Regions from separate parts of the Arthrobacter sp. FB24 genome, predicted to be linked through region 1. Evidence: predicted binding sites of a transcription regulator. Region 1 holds the regulator's gene; the other holds the start of a gene.

Region 1 (7,000 bases):
TGACTCGTCGTCGCGCAGGCCGCCGGAAAGTTCTACCTTGATGTCCAGCCGGCCCACGACTTCGCGGAGCAGTTCCGCGTTCGAGCCGCGGCCGAAGGCAGCATCCAGGTCCACCAGGTGCACCCACTCGGCGCCCTGTTCCTGCCAGTTGAGCGCAGCTTCCAGCGGAGTGCCGTAGCTTGTCTCGCTGCCGGCTTCGCCCTGGACCAGGCGGACCGCCTGGCCGTTCACGACGTCGACGGCGGGCAGCAGTTCCAGTACGGGCAGCGGCGTTTCGGTGGTCATCTTCAGGTCCTCAGGTTGTAGTGAAGCTGCGTAGATCGGGAGGTGCGGCGCCGGCTAGCCGGCCGGCAAGGTAAGCAGGTAGGCGGCCAGCAGCGCCATTCCGGCCAGAACGTAAAAAACAATTTGCGTCCAGAGGGGCTTCTGCTGCTGCCTGAAGGACAGCGCCCCGCCGACCAGCAGGCCGGCGAGGCCCATCAGGACAATCGACCACATCTAGGCGGCCGGCCCGGCACTGGCGGGGGCGGCTGCGGCGCCCTGGCCGCGGCGCAGGCTGTTCACCCAGTTGCGGAGCAGCCGGGCACCGGCGTCGCCGGACTTTTCCGGGTGGAACTGTGTGGCGCACAGCGGTCCGTTCTCCACGGCGGCGATAAATGGTGCGCCGTGTTCGGACCAGGTGACCAGCGGTGCCGCCATGCGCGGCTGGATGACATCGAAGTCCCAGTGCTGCACACCGTACGAGTGGACGAAGTAGAACCGCTCGTTTTCGACGCCCTCGAAGAGCCTGGATCCTTCCGGAACCGTCACGGTGTTCCAGCCCATGTGGGGCACTACTTCGGCAGGCAGCAGTTCCACTTTGCCGGGCCACTCCCCCATGCCCTCCGCTTCGGTGCCGTGCTCGACACCGGCTTCGAAAAGCACCTGAAGGCCTACGCAGATGCCCAGGACGGGACGGCCGCCGGCGACGCGCCGGCCGATCATCCGTACGGCGTCCACTGCCTTGAGTTCGCGCATGACAGTTTCGAATGCCCCGACCCCGGGCACGAGCAGTCCGTCAGCATTGAGGACGTCTTCCGGCCTGGCGCTGAGGATGACCTCGGCGCCCGCACGCTCCAGCGCACGCACGGCTGACCGGACGTTCCCGGAACCGTAGTCAAGGACGGTGACCGTGGGCTTGCCCTCGGGCGAAGCAGGCTTCACGTTCGCGGCAGGATCAAAAATGGCTCCGTCGCGAAGGACCGGCCCGGTCACAGTGCGCCCTTGGTGGAGGGGATGCCCTCCACGCGGGGATCCGGTTCAACGGCCGCGCGAAGTGCCCGCGCAAACGCCTTGAACTGGGCCTCCACAATGTGGTGCGGGTCCCGTCCCGCAATGACGTTCATGTGAAGGCAAATGCCGGCGTGCAGGGTGATGGCTTCGAAGACGTGGCGGGTCAGCGAACCCGTGAAGTGTCCGCCGATCAGGTGGTATTCCTGGCCCGCAGGCTCTCCGCCGTGTACCAGGTAGGGACGCCCGGAGACGTCAACCACGGCGTGTGCCAGGGCTTCGTCGAGGGGCACGGTGGCTTCGCCGAAGCGGCGGATGCCGGCCTTGTTGCCCAAGGCAGTCCGGAGGACCTCGCCAAAGGTGATGGCGACGTCCTCCACCGTGTGGTGGACGTCAATGTGAATGTCCCCGGTGGCCTTGACCGTCATGTCGATGAGCGAGTGCTTGGACAATGCGGTCAGCATGTGGTCGTAGAACGGAACCGAGGTGCTGATGTCCGAGACGCCGGTGCCGTCGAGGTTGATTTCGACGAGCACGGACGATTCGCTCGTGGAACGCTCCATGCGTGCGGTCCTGGCCTCGGCAGCAATGGATCCGTTGGTGCTCATGTGTTGTGTCCTTTGGATGTAAGGAGAAATAACGTCTGGTTACGGGGGGCGTGGGACTGATCCCTGGGAACCGGGGGTCTGACTCCAGTTTAGGCCGGGACGCTGGGCTGGCCGGTCAGGATCAGTTCAAGGGCTTCCAGGAAGGCTGTGGTTTCCGTCTCAGTGCCTGCCGTGACGCGCAAGTGCCCGGGGATCCCAACGTCCCGGATCAGGACCCCGCGGTCGAGCAGCCCCTGCCAGACCTCGTGCGGGTTCTCCAGGCCGCCAAAGAAAACGTAGTTGGAGTCGGACGCGGCAGGCTTGAGGCCCATTCTGGTCAGTTCCGTGACAATCCGGTCGCGCTGCAGCTTGATGTCTTCGACGTCGGCCATCAGTGCCTCGCGGTGGGTCAGGGCAGCCAGCGCAGTGGCCTGGGTGATAGCGGACAGGTGGTACGGCAGCCGCACCAGCCGCAGTGCATCCGCAACCTCGGGCGCGGCAGCCATGTAGCCCAGGCGTGCTCCGGCCAGCGCAAATGCCTTGCTCATGGTTCGGGAGACGATAAGCCGCTCACGGCCTGGAAGAAGCGTGAGGGCGCTGGGCGTGCCGTCGTGCGCGAATTCGTGGTAAGCCTCATCGACGATCACGACGGTCTGGCTGGCCTCGCCTGCCGCATACACGGCCTCCACCACATCCAGTCCCAGCCCGGTGCCGGTGGGGTTGTTGGGTGAACACAGGAAAACGATGTTCGGCTGCAGTTCCCGGACCTGCTGCGCAGCGGATTCGGCACTGAGGCCATAGTCGTCCGCACGCTGGCCGACGATGTATTCGGTGTCGGTCCCGCTCGCCAGGAGGGGATACATGGAGTACGTGGGCGGGAAACCAAGTGCGGTACGTCCCGGACCGCCGAATGCCTGCAGAATCTGCTGCAGCACTTCGTTGGATCCGTTGGCGGCCCAGATGTTCTCCGCACCCAGGCCGTGGCCAAGGTACTCGGCCAGTCGCTCCCGGAGTTCGGTGAACTCACGGTCCGGATAGCGGTTCAGCCCCGCAGCAGCCGCGGTCACGGCCTCGGAAATGGCCACGAGGACATCGGCCGGAACGCCATGGGTGTTTTCGTTGACATTGAGCAGGATGGGAACGTCCAGCTGCGGCGCACCATACGGGGTGAGGCCACGCAGGTTGGTCCGGAGGGGAAGTCGGTTCAGGCGCTCTAGCTGGTCAGTCACTTCAACAGTTTAAGTGAGGGTGGCCGGGGCATTGAAACTGTGACGCTTCCGGCCCGCCGCCGGGGCTTGTCTCCGGCCCGCCGCCGGTGCGGAGCGCGGGGCGTTGGCGGCTGGGCAGGTTCCGGGGCGTCAGCGTCGGGCCCTAGCTTGCGGGGACAAAGATCTGCTGGCCCGGCATGACTCTGCCGCCGTCGAGGTTGTTGAGCTGAACGATATCGGCAACAACGTCCCGGGTGTCTCGTTCCGGCGCCACGGAGCCGGCAATCTCCCACAAGGACTGGCCCGGCTGCACCGTCACTGACACTGTGGGGGTCACGGAAAGCTCGGACGCGGAATCCGCCGCCTTCGCCGGCGAGTTCAGGAAGCCGGCCAGCGAGATCAGCAGCACCGTCAACAGGATCAGCGGCACTCCCACCAGGACGATGCGCCCCCTGCGCGTCAGGCGGAGGGGCGGCTGCGTGGACCTTGCCTTCGCCGCCTTCACGGCTTTCGCCGCGGGACGCTCCTCCCAGTTGAAGCCCTGAATTCCCGGGGCCCCGGCTTCCTGCCCGGTGGAACCCGGAAACTCCGATACGTTATCGCCGCGGCCCCGGCCGGCCGAACCCTTGAAACGCGAACCATGAATAGCGCTTGTTGCTGACATGAACTGAGCCCTCCTGGACCTGACTGTGCTGCCCGGCATGTTCCTGAAGCTGCCATCCGCCCGCCCGGTCTTCGAACATAGGACCGAACGGGGTTTTGGACTAGAACACATATTCGAACGTTGCTTGTTCTTTTCTAGCACTTATTAACGAACATTGTCGAGACTCACTAGAACAAATGTTTGAAAAAGCTGTGGGGCTGGCCTACGTTTGAGCTACAGATCAACCACTTCTGCAGTTGATCAGCAGGGTCTGACATTTTCAGGCCGGAAGTTCCCGGCAGCTGCAGCCACGGAGGCCGGGTGGAACGGAAAGGCGTTGGCGAACATGGCAGCACAAGCCACCGGCGGCAGGGCTACGCAGCGGAGCCAGCAGTCACCAGCGAAGCCGAAGGGCCTCACGGTACGGCAGAAGAAGATCCTGGAAACCATTCAGCGGTCCGTCAACGACAACGGCTATCCGCCGTCGATGCGTGAAATCGGCGACACCGTGGGCCTGGCCAGCCTCTCCAGCGTCACCCACCAGCTCTCGCAGCTCGAGAAGCTGGGCTATCTCCGCCGCGACCCGAAGCGTCCACGGGCCATGGAAGTGCTCATGCCGCTGACCCTGGATGAAGGTACTGCCAAAATCTCAGGTGTGGAGAAGCCTGCGCGGCTGCGCACTATTGGCGGACTGGCCGTCTCCGAACTGGCCACCGCAACCGACACGGCCATGGTCCCCCTGGTCGGCCGGATCGCCGCAGGCGGCCCCATCCTGGCTGACCAGGTGGTGGAGGACGTGATGCCGCTGCCACGGCAACTGGTTGGCCACGGTGAGCTCTTTATGTTGAAGGTGACCGGCGACTCCATGATCGACGCCGCCATCTGCGACGGGGACTGGGTTGTGGTCCGCCGGCAGAGTGACGCGGTCAACGGCGACATTGTGGCAGCCCTGCTGGATGACGAGGCCACAGTCAAAACGTTCCGGCAACGGGACGGCCACACCTGGCTCCTGCCGCAGAACACGCAGTATGAGCCCATCCTCGGCGACCACGCCAACATCATGGGCAAGGTCGTCTCCGTGTTTCGCTCGCTGTAGCCGCTGGGCAGCCCGCTTTCGGGGACCCGTCTTCGGGCCTCCGAAACGGTCAGGTGCCGGCGGCAACGGCACGCGTTGTCAGCCTGCGGCCGCCGCCGTCGGGGCCTGGGCCAACCTCGACAGCGCAGCAACCGCAACCGCCGGATCGGTGGTGGGCCAGAAAGGCGGCAGGGCGGCCCGCAGGAAGCCCCCGTACCGCTCCGTGGACAACCGGGAATCAAGGACAGCCACAACGCCCTTGTCGCCCGTGGAGCGGATCAGCCGGCCGGCTCCCTGTGCGAGCCGGATCGCCGCGTGGGTGGCCGACACCGACATAAAGCCGTTGCCGCCCGCCTGGGCCACCGCCCGGGACCGCGCCGTCATGAGCGGATCGTCCGGCCGCGGGAACGGAATCCGGTCAATGACCACCAGCCGGCACGAGCCGCCGGGAACGTCGACGCCCTGCCAGAGGGACATTGTGCCGAAAAGGCAGGTGTCCGGCTCGTCCGCAAACTGCCGCACCAGGGCCGTCATGGTTGATTCGCCCTGGCACAGGATGCTGACATCCAGGCGCGGGCGCATCGCCTCAGCCGCCTCCTCCGCCGCCCGCCGCGAGGAGAAGAGGCACAGTGCCCCGCCGCCGGACGCCCGGATCAGCTTCTCCAGCTCATCCAGGGCTTCGGGCGACGTCCCGCGGCCGGGCTTGGGCAGATGGCTGGCAACGTAGAGTATCCCCTGCTTGGGGTAGTCGAACGGGGACCCGACGTCTACGCCGGTCCAGCTGGGAGCGCCCGGCCCCACCAGCCCAAGCCCTCCCGCAGCCGGCTCGAACGCCGCTCCGATCGCGAGGGTGGCTGAGGTGAGGACCACTGTGTGGCCGGCAAAGAGCCCGTCACGGAGCTTCCCCGCCACGCTCAACGGGGCGATGTTGATCAAGGCCGGTGCTGCGTCGTCCGGCTGCGAATAGCCTTGCTGCGGGTCAAAAGTGCTGTTCCGCGAGAACCAGACCACTTCCCGGTTTTCCCGGGCGGCGATCAGGCGTTCACAGAGCTCGAGGATGACCATAAGGCGTGAGCGCGCAAGCTGGCGACCGCCGTCGGCCGTATTCGCACTGTCACCTTTCGAGTCCGAAAGGGCCGCGCGGCAGGCTTCCCGCAACTGGTCGACGCAGTCGAGCTGTTCGTCGTTGAGGCCGTTGGGCAGAAGGCCGCTGGGGACTCCGGCGATGGCCAGTTCAAGGTTCGCAGCAGCGTTATTGAGCGCATCCACCGTGATTCCGGTATTTTTCCGGGCGCCGGAGGCGGCGGCGTGGACCATGGCCACGGACAGCTGGCCGGAGACCGCTCCCGTTACCCGGTCCTGCAGCTCGTGCGCCTCGTCGACCACCACGACGTCGTACTCCGGCAGGACTGCCAGGCCTTCGAAGGCGCTGACGGCCAGCATGGCATGGTTGGTGACCACGACGTCAGCCTCGGCGGCGTCCTGGCGGGCCAGTTCGCTGAAGCACTCGGCAGCCATGGGACATTTCTGCGCGCCCAGGCATTCCATCGACGTGACGGACACCTGCCGCCAGGCACGGTCCGTCACCCCCGGCATCAGTTCATCCCGGTCCCCCGTGGCCGTTTTCTCAGCCCACTCCCGGAGCCTGACCACTTCCTTGCCCAGCTGCGAGGCCGGACCGCCCAAGGACGCGGCGAAGTGCGGGACGCTGGTGTCCTCGCCCAGGGAGAAGAGCTGTCCCTCCGAAGGCTCTTCGGAGGGGAACCCGCCGTCGAGCTTGTGCCGGCAGACGTAGTTTGCCCGGCCCTTGACGAGCGCGACCTTAACGGGGCGCTCCAGCGCGGGGGTGATGGTTTCCAGCAGCCGGGGAAGGTCCCTGCCCACGATCTGGGTCTGCAGGGCCAGGGTGGCAGTGGACACCAAAGTGGGTTTGTCGCTGACCTGTGAATGCGCAATCAGCGGAATCAAGTATGCCAAGGACTTGCCCGTGCCGGTGCCGGCCTGGACCAGCAGGTGGTCGCCGCTGTCGATAGCGCGCGCCACCTGCCTGGCCATCTCGTGCTGGCCGCTGCGGCTCTGTCCGCCCATGCCGGACACTGCCCGGTCGAGAAGTTCGATGACGAACTCCTCGCCGGCGGAGCCGCTGGTTTCTCCGGCCCCGGGATCAGACATTGCTGATGAAGGATTCCAGTTCAGCGGCGAGCCCTTCGCGCACCAT
Region 2 (7,000 bases), 2.0 Mb from region 1:
CAAAACCACAGCGCCGCGCCATTTGCTGTATACCCCCTGGGGTATTATGATTTTAACTAGACCAACGGGGAGCCACCCCGGAACCCCGCAAGCTTTTACGAAGGAGAACCCATGCTTCTCGAACGCATCTACGATGAAGACCTCGCCCAGGCCAGCTACTTCATTGGCTGCCAGCGGAAGGGTGAGGCAGTTGTTGTCGACGCCCGCCGTGACATCGACACCTACCGCTCCCTCGCAGCAGCCAACGGCATGAAGATCGTGGCCGTTACCGAGACCCACATCCACGCCGACTACCTCTCAGGCACCCGTGAACTCGCGGCCGCCACCGGGGCAAAGATCTATGTCTCCGGAGAGGGCGGCCCCGACTGGCAGTACGGTTTCGACGGCGAGCGCCTGTTCGACGGCAGCAAGATCACCATCGGTAACATCACCGTTCAGGCGCTCCACACTCCGGGGCACACTCCGGAGCACCTGTCCTTCCTGATTACGGACGGCGCATTCAGCAGCGAGGCCGGGTACCTGCTCTCGGGCGACTTTGTCTTCTCCGGCGACCTGGGCCGCCCTGACCTCCTGGACGAAGCCGCCGGCGGCGTGGATACCCGCTTCCTGGGTGCCAAGCAGCTGTTCGCCAGCCTGCGTGACAAGTTCCTGCCCTTGCCCGACTTCGTCCAGGTCTATCCGGGACACGGCGCCGGCAGCGCCTGCGGCAAGGCCCTCGGCGCCATCCCGTCATCCACGGTGGGCTACGAGCGGCTGTACGCCTGGTGGGGCCCGTACCTGGCCGCCAACGACGAGCAGGGGTTCATCGACGAACTGCTCGACGGCCAGCCGGACGCGCACGCCTACTTCGGCCGCATGAAGCGCGAAAACCGCGAAGGCCCCGCCATCATGGGCGAACGTGCGCCGCTGCAGGAACTGGACGCGGCCGACGTCGCAAGGAGCCTGGCAGAAGACACCCTGACCTTCATCGACACCCGTCCCAACGGCGACGTCCACCAGGGCACCGTGGTCCGGTCCCTGAACGTTCCGGCCGGCAAATCCGTTGCCAGCTACGGCGCCTGGGTGGTGAACCCCGAGACGGATCAGAACCCGCTGGTGCTCCTGGCCAAGGACCAGGAGCAGGCCCAGGGCATGTGGGACCACCTGGTACGCGTGGGCATCGACAACGTGGCGGGCTACCTGACCGGCATCGACGGGCTGCCCACCTTCACACCGAAGCTGATCCAGCCCGAGGAACTCGAGGGCTTCGACGCCGCCATGGTCCTGGATGTCCGCAACAAGACCGAGCACAAGGCCGGGCATGTTCCGGGCTCGCACCAGCTCAGCGGCGGCCGCGTCATGTGGCACCTGGATGAACTGCCCGCCGCCGGCACCATCGTGTCCTACTGCCAGTCGGGTGTGCGGAACTCCGTAGCCGCCAGCGCGCTGCGCCGGGCCGGGTACGACGTCGTCGAACTCGACGGCAGCTACGCCGCGTGGGCAGCTAAGGAACAGTCGCTGCAGACCGCTTCGACCCGCTAATCCAACGGCCCGGCCGAGGCCGCAGCGGATCCACCGCACAAGACCCCCGCCGGGCAGTTCCGGGCGGGGGTCTTTCCTTGGGCGCGAACGGAGAACTCGTTCACCGGGGACGGGAGACGGCCCTGGTTCGCTCACGCGCGCTGCGCGGTGACCCGCCGACGCGAAGACGCCAGGAAATTTCGCAGGGAATATCCAATGTCGGAGCCTGGGTCTAAACTGAATTATCGAACATATATTCGAATAAAGGTGTGTTGTGGGCATAATTATCGGTCCCCGCGTGATAGAGGCGGGCGCGTCCCTGCTGTCGGTACTGATCTCCCCGGTACCCGTCGCGGCGGGCTATCCGTCGCCGGCGCAGGACTACTTTGACGGCCGGATCGACCTCAATGAACACCTCATCAAGGACATCACCAGCACCTATATCGTGCGGGTGTCCGGAGACTCGATGGAAGGGGCCGGGATCAGCGACGGCGACGAGCTGATCGTCAACCGTGCCCTGGACCCCAAGGACGGATCAGTGGTCATAGCGGTCCTGGACGGTGAACTGACCATCAAGCGGCTCAGGGTTACGGCATCCGGAGTAGTGCTGCAGGCGGACAACCCCCGGTATCCGGATATCAGGGTCCCGGCATTGTCGGACCTGGTGATCTGGGGCGTGGCCACGCGGTGCCTGCACCATGTCTGAGTCGCGGGCGCCTGAGAAGCGGGCGCAGGACACGGTCCGGCAGATTGCCTTGGTGGACGTCAACTGCTTCTATGCCTCAGCCGAGCGGGCATTCGATCCCTCGCTGGAAGGCCGCCCCCTCGTGGTCCTCTCGAATAACGATGGCTGCGCGGTCACCCGGTCCCCCGAAGCCAAGGCGCTGGGCATCCCCGTCGGCGAGCCGTGGTTCAAGATCGCGCCCCGGGCCAAGGAATGGGGGCTGGTGGCCAAGTCCAGCAACTATGAGCTGTACGGGGATATCAGCGCCCGCGTGATGGAGCTTCTAGGGCGCTACTCGGCCTGGCTGGAGGTTTACAGCATCGATGAAGCCTTCCTGGGAGTCAAAGGGACCCCGGATGAGCTCCTGCGTCTGGGACAAACCATCAAGACGGCTGTCCGCCGCAACGTCGGGGTGCCGGTCTGCGTGGGAATTGCCAATACCAAGACTCTCGCGAAGCTGGCCAACAAGTGGGCGAAGAACAACCCCGGCCTCAACGGCGTGTGCCACTGGGACTCCATGCCGCCCCCGGCCCGCGAAGCGCTGATGGGCCGGGTATCCGTCATCGAACTCTGGGGCGTGGCTGGCCGGCTGACAAAACGCCTGAACAACATGGGCATCCATTCCATCCTGGACCTTGCCCGCGCCGATCCCGTCCGGATCCGTGACCGCTTCTCGGTGGTGCTGATGCGCACGGTCCTGGAACTGCAGGGCACCGCGTGCATCCCCATGGAAGCAGAGCGCATTGGGCGTGACCAGCTCATCTTCAGCCGCTCGTTTTCCACGCCCATCACCACCGCCGCGGACCTGCGACAGGTCATGAGCGTCTACGGCCAGCAAGCCAGCGCCCGCCTGGCCAAGCACAGCCTGCAGGCCAAGGTCCTCACGGCCTTCGCCGGCACCTCCCACTACAACCCGCTGGACACGTCCTACCCCTCGGTCTGCGTCACCCTGCCCATGCCCACCGCGGATCCGGTGCTGTTGACCAGGGCCGCGCATGCCCTGCTCCCCCGGATCCAGGAAGGGACCAAATACGTCCGCGCGGGCATCATGGTCACCGACCTGCGCCCCTCGGGCCAGCAGTCACCCCTGCCGGTGTTTGCCAACCCGCACGAAGAACGCGGCATCGGCCCCCTGCTGGAGGACATCACCCGCCGCTACGGACGCGGATCCGTGGGCCTCGGCCATGCCGGAATCCGGGGCGGGCCGGACTGGTCCATGCAGCGCACCATGCTCTCGCCCAGGTACACCACGCACTGGAACGAGCTTCCCGTGGTCAAGGCAGCCTGAGCGCCCGCTGTTACACTCTGCACATGATCGGGCTTCCCTTCGCGGGAAATGGGCTTGTGCACGGCGTTATGACGGGGCTCGGAATCTTCGCAGCCCTGCTGTTTTACGCCTATGAAAAGCGCCGCCGCGGCCTGACTGATCCCCGGTTGTGGCCCATCGCAGGCTTCGCCGTCGCCTTCGGGGCCATCGGATCACGCGTGCTCACCTGGGATATTTCCCGGCAGGTCTCCCTGGCGGACTGGTGGGGCAACGGCGACCGCAGCATCCTCGCCGGCCTGGTCGGCGCATGGTTCGGGGTCCATCTGGGCAAACGGCTGACAGGCTACCGGGAATCCACCGGTGACCTGCTCGCACCGTCGGTGGCACTGGCCCTGATCGTGGGGCGGATCGGCTGCCTCCTCACCGAACTGCCCGGCACCCCGACTGGGGGCGCCTGGGGAATAGTCCTCAGCCCGGCGCAAGCGGCGCTGATCGGCGGGCCCCCCGGGGCCGGACTCCATCCGTCCTTTGCCTACGAGATCGTGTTCCACGCCGCCGCGTTCGCCGTCATGTGGCGTTTTCGAGACCGCCTCGCACACCCCGGCGACCTTTTCATCTGCTATGTGACCGCCTACGCGCTGTTCAGGTTCGGGGTGGAGTTTGTCCGCGGCAATGAGGTGATCTGGCTGGGAATGAGCCGCCCCCAGTGGTTCCTGCTGGCGGTTCTCCCCCTGCTGGGCTGGCGGATCTGGCGGGTGTTCGGGAAACCGCTCCGCCCGGAGTTGAAAGGAAGAGTGGCATGAGCGAGGACACCCCTGACGTTCCCCGGAACCCGCCCCCGCCCCAAATAGAGGGGCCGCCCTCTGCACCCAGGCGTGGCTCCATGGTGCTCGGAATCCTGTTGGGGACTCCTGCCCTTTATGCCCTCTATTTCGGGACAACATCGGGTATCGCTCCGGATGAAGGGTACAAGACCTTTCTCGCTGGGCCCGCAGCGTTCGTACCAATCGCCGTGTATCTGGCGGTAGCCGTTGTGCTGGCGGTCCGGCCACGCACGTCCCGGTTCGGCGCGGGGCTTCTTATTGGCCTGGGAGTCTTCACCCTGCTCGGCGGTGGGATCTGCGTCGGATCCCTCGCGCAGATGAGGGGCCTGAGATGAATCCGTCCTCGTTCTCTTCCCGGACGCCGCTTGGACCTGGCCAGCCGCTGCGCGGCGACCGCATCCACCGGTATGTCACGGCGTTCTGCCCCCGCTGCCACGAGACGAATCCCCCGCTTGCCCAGGTGCGGCGCCTGTCCGGGGCACTGCTGATCCGTGACGACCGCGTGTGGCTCGAACGCGGCTGCCCCGACCACGGACTGGTGCGCACGCTGTACGACGAATCGCCCGAAATCCTGCGCTACCTGGAGAAATGGCAGGCGCCCACCAAGCAGCACATCCCCGACCAGGCGGACAACTTCCGCCCGGTACCCGAGGCGTACGCCTACGGGCTTCCCGCCATGCAGACGCAGCACACGTGCATCCTTCTGCAGGACATTATCGAGCACTGCAATCTACGCTGCCCCACTTGCTTCACCTCCTCCGGCCCGCAGCTGCAAGGCGTGGCGCCGCTCGCCGAGGTGCTCGCGAACGTCGATGCACGGCTTGCCCGCGAGAACGGGCGCCTTGATGTGCTGATGCTCTCCGGCGGCGAGCCCACGCTCTACCCTCATCTCGCCGAACTACTGGAGGAACTCGTCGCACGGCCGATCGTCCGGATCATGGTGAACAGCAACGGCATGCTGATGGCGACCGACGACGAGCTGCTCGCCCTCCTGGCGAAGCATCGAGACCGGGTGGAGGTGTACCTCCAATACGACGGACCCTCCAAGGAGGCATCGATTCACCACCGCGGAGGCGATCTGACGCGCTTCAAGGATGCGGCGATCTCGCGCCTGTCCGAGGCGGGCGTCTTCACGACCCTGACGATGACAGCAACCCTCGGCGTCAACGACGGCGAAGTGGGCGCCGTCGTCATGCGCGCCCTGGAAACCCCGTTCGTGGGCGGAGTCGCACTCCAGCCGGTGTTCGGTTCCGGCCGCGGACACGGAATCGATCCCATGGACCGGCTCACCCACACGGGCGTCCTCGAAAGGCTGGCGGAGCAAACCAACGGGGTTGTCTCGTGGCACGACCTGACAGCCCTCCCTTGCTCGCATCCGCACTGCGCCTCCGTCGGCTACATGCTGAAGGACGACTCCGGCGTCTGGCGGTCGCTGACCGCCCTCATCGGGCACGACCAGCTACTCGCCTGGCTGGAGCTCAATCCTGACAGCCTCGCCAACCGCATCGCAGACAGAGCAATCCCATTGGAGCTGCGCAGCCTGATGAAGTCCTCGCTGCTCGATCTGCTGAGCGAACAGTCGTCGCTTTCCCACCCGCGGACAGCGGATCTCTGGAAGAACATCTGCACTCAGTGCGACCTCGGGATAGGCACGCTCACCACGCTGGCGGCCGGCAAGCTCCCCGGTCAGCAGCAACGGCTGCGCAGGCTCCTGGCCGAACGCGTCACACGGATCATGGTCAAGCCATTCATGGACATTTCGACCATGATCGAGGAGAGGCTCACCCAATGCTGCGTGCACGTCGGAACCAAGAGTGACGCAGGCGATCACCAGTGCGCCCCCTTCTGCGCCGTCCAGGCGTGGCCTGCCCTGTCCAGACAACGGATGAGCACGGCCACGGGCGTGCAGCTGCTCCCGGTGCGCCAACTCTGAGGATGATGATGAGCTCCGATTCCGACGCGAGGCGCATCGCCTCCGGCCCCCTGCCGTCGCAGCTGATGCGCGTCCACTGCGTCCGCCACGGCGCCCACGGTGTCCAGCCGGGCGCCGACCCGGATCCGCAGGCCGGCGTTCCGTTCGATCCGCTGCGCCTTTGCATCTTCGCCACAATCGCCCTGCTGGGCTGGCTGACCGGTCCGGTTGCCCTGGCCGTGTTCGCGGCCATCGGGTTCGTCGGATACTGGAAGGCCCGCCGCAAGGGTCTGACAAAGTCGAAGTGCTACCTGCGCGACACCAGGCTGGTGCTCGCCTACCTCGGCCTCCTCCTGGGCGCCGGCCTCTGGGGGATGTACGCGCTGGTCGCGCGCCTGGCCGGCTTCTGAGCAGGCGGTCGACCTAGGCGGCCAGCGGGGAGCCGAACATTTCCGCGGCCCGCCGCAGCAGGTGCTCCGGAACGTCCGCTTCGCCTCCGCGCTCGGTCCGGCCAAGGAACACAGCCGTACCCCTGGCAGCATCTGACAGGTCGAGGCCGGCCTCGCGGATAAGTTGGGCTGCGCGGATGTTCGCAGGCAGGTTCATGAGATGGCCTTCGGCGTTCAGGTAGACATGCCAGTCGCCGCGGCTGACGGATTCCAGGTGTCCCCCGACCAACTGCTGAAGAGTGTTGGTAGTCGCCTCAAGAGCCACGGTTTTCAGGGCGTCACCCAACCGGGCCGGAATGACCAGTGCAGTACATGTAGTGCTCA

What was found. Region 1 encodes LexA, which represses DNA repair genes until DNA is damaged. Its sites were predicted from a motif close to TCGAACANNTGTTCGA; they were not measured.
Region 2: the regulator LexA is predicted to act here: its motif matches at 1,746-1,761, upstream of ARTH_RS19450 (LexA family protein).

The regions. Positions count from the first base shown of each region.
Region 1 covers NC_008541.1:1,627,352-1,634,351, reverse strand. Annotated here, with positions in the region: gene priA (bifunctional 1-(5-phosphoribosyl)-5-((5-phosphoribosylamino)methylideneamino)imidazole-4-carboxamide isomerase/phosphoribosylanthranilate isomerase PriA) at 1-285, opposite strand, end outside; gene ARTH_RS24070 (hypothetical protein) at 340-480, opposite strand; gene hisH (imidazole glycerol phosphate synthase subunit HisH) at 499-1,254, opposite strand; gene hisB (imidazoleglycerol-phosphate dehydratase HisB) at 1,251-1,877, opposite strand; gene ARTH_RS07460 (histidinol-phosphate transaminase) at 1,967-3,085, opposite strand; gene ARTH_RS07455 (LysM peptidoglycan-binding domain-containing protein) at 3,228-3,569, opposite strand; gene lexA (transcriptional repressor LexA) at 4,054-4,803, shown strand; gene ARTH_RS07445 (ATP-dependent DNA helicase) at 4,882-6,954, opposite strand; gene hflX (GTPase HflX) at 6,947-7,000, opposite strand, start outside.
Region 2 covers NC_008541.1:4,320,415-4,327,414, forward strand. Annotated here, with positions in the region: gene ARTH_RS19445 (MBL fold metallo-hydrolase) at 112-1,521, shown strand; gene ARTH_RS19450 (LexA family protein) at 1,775-2,206, shown strand; gene ARTH_RS19455 (Y-family DNA polymerase) at 2,199-3,512, shown strand; gene ARTH_RS19460 (prolipoprotein diacylglyceryl transferase) at 3,536-4,294, shown strand; gene ARTH_RS19465 (hypothetical protein) at 4,291-4,650, shown strand; gene ARTH_RS19470 (radical SAM protein) at 4,647-6,248, shown strand; gene ARTH_RS23995 (hypothetical protein) at 6,257-6,637, shown strand; gene ARTH_RS19480 (DUF3846 domain-containing protein) at 6,651-7,000, opposite strand, start outside.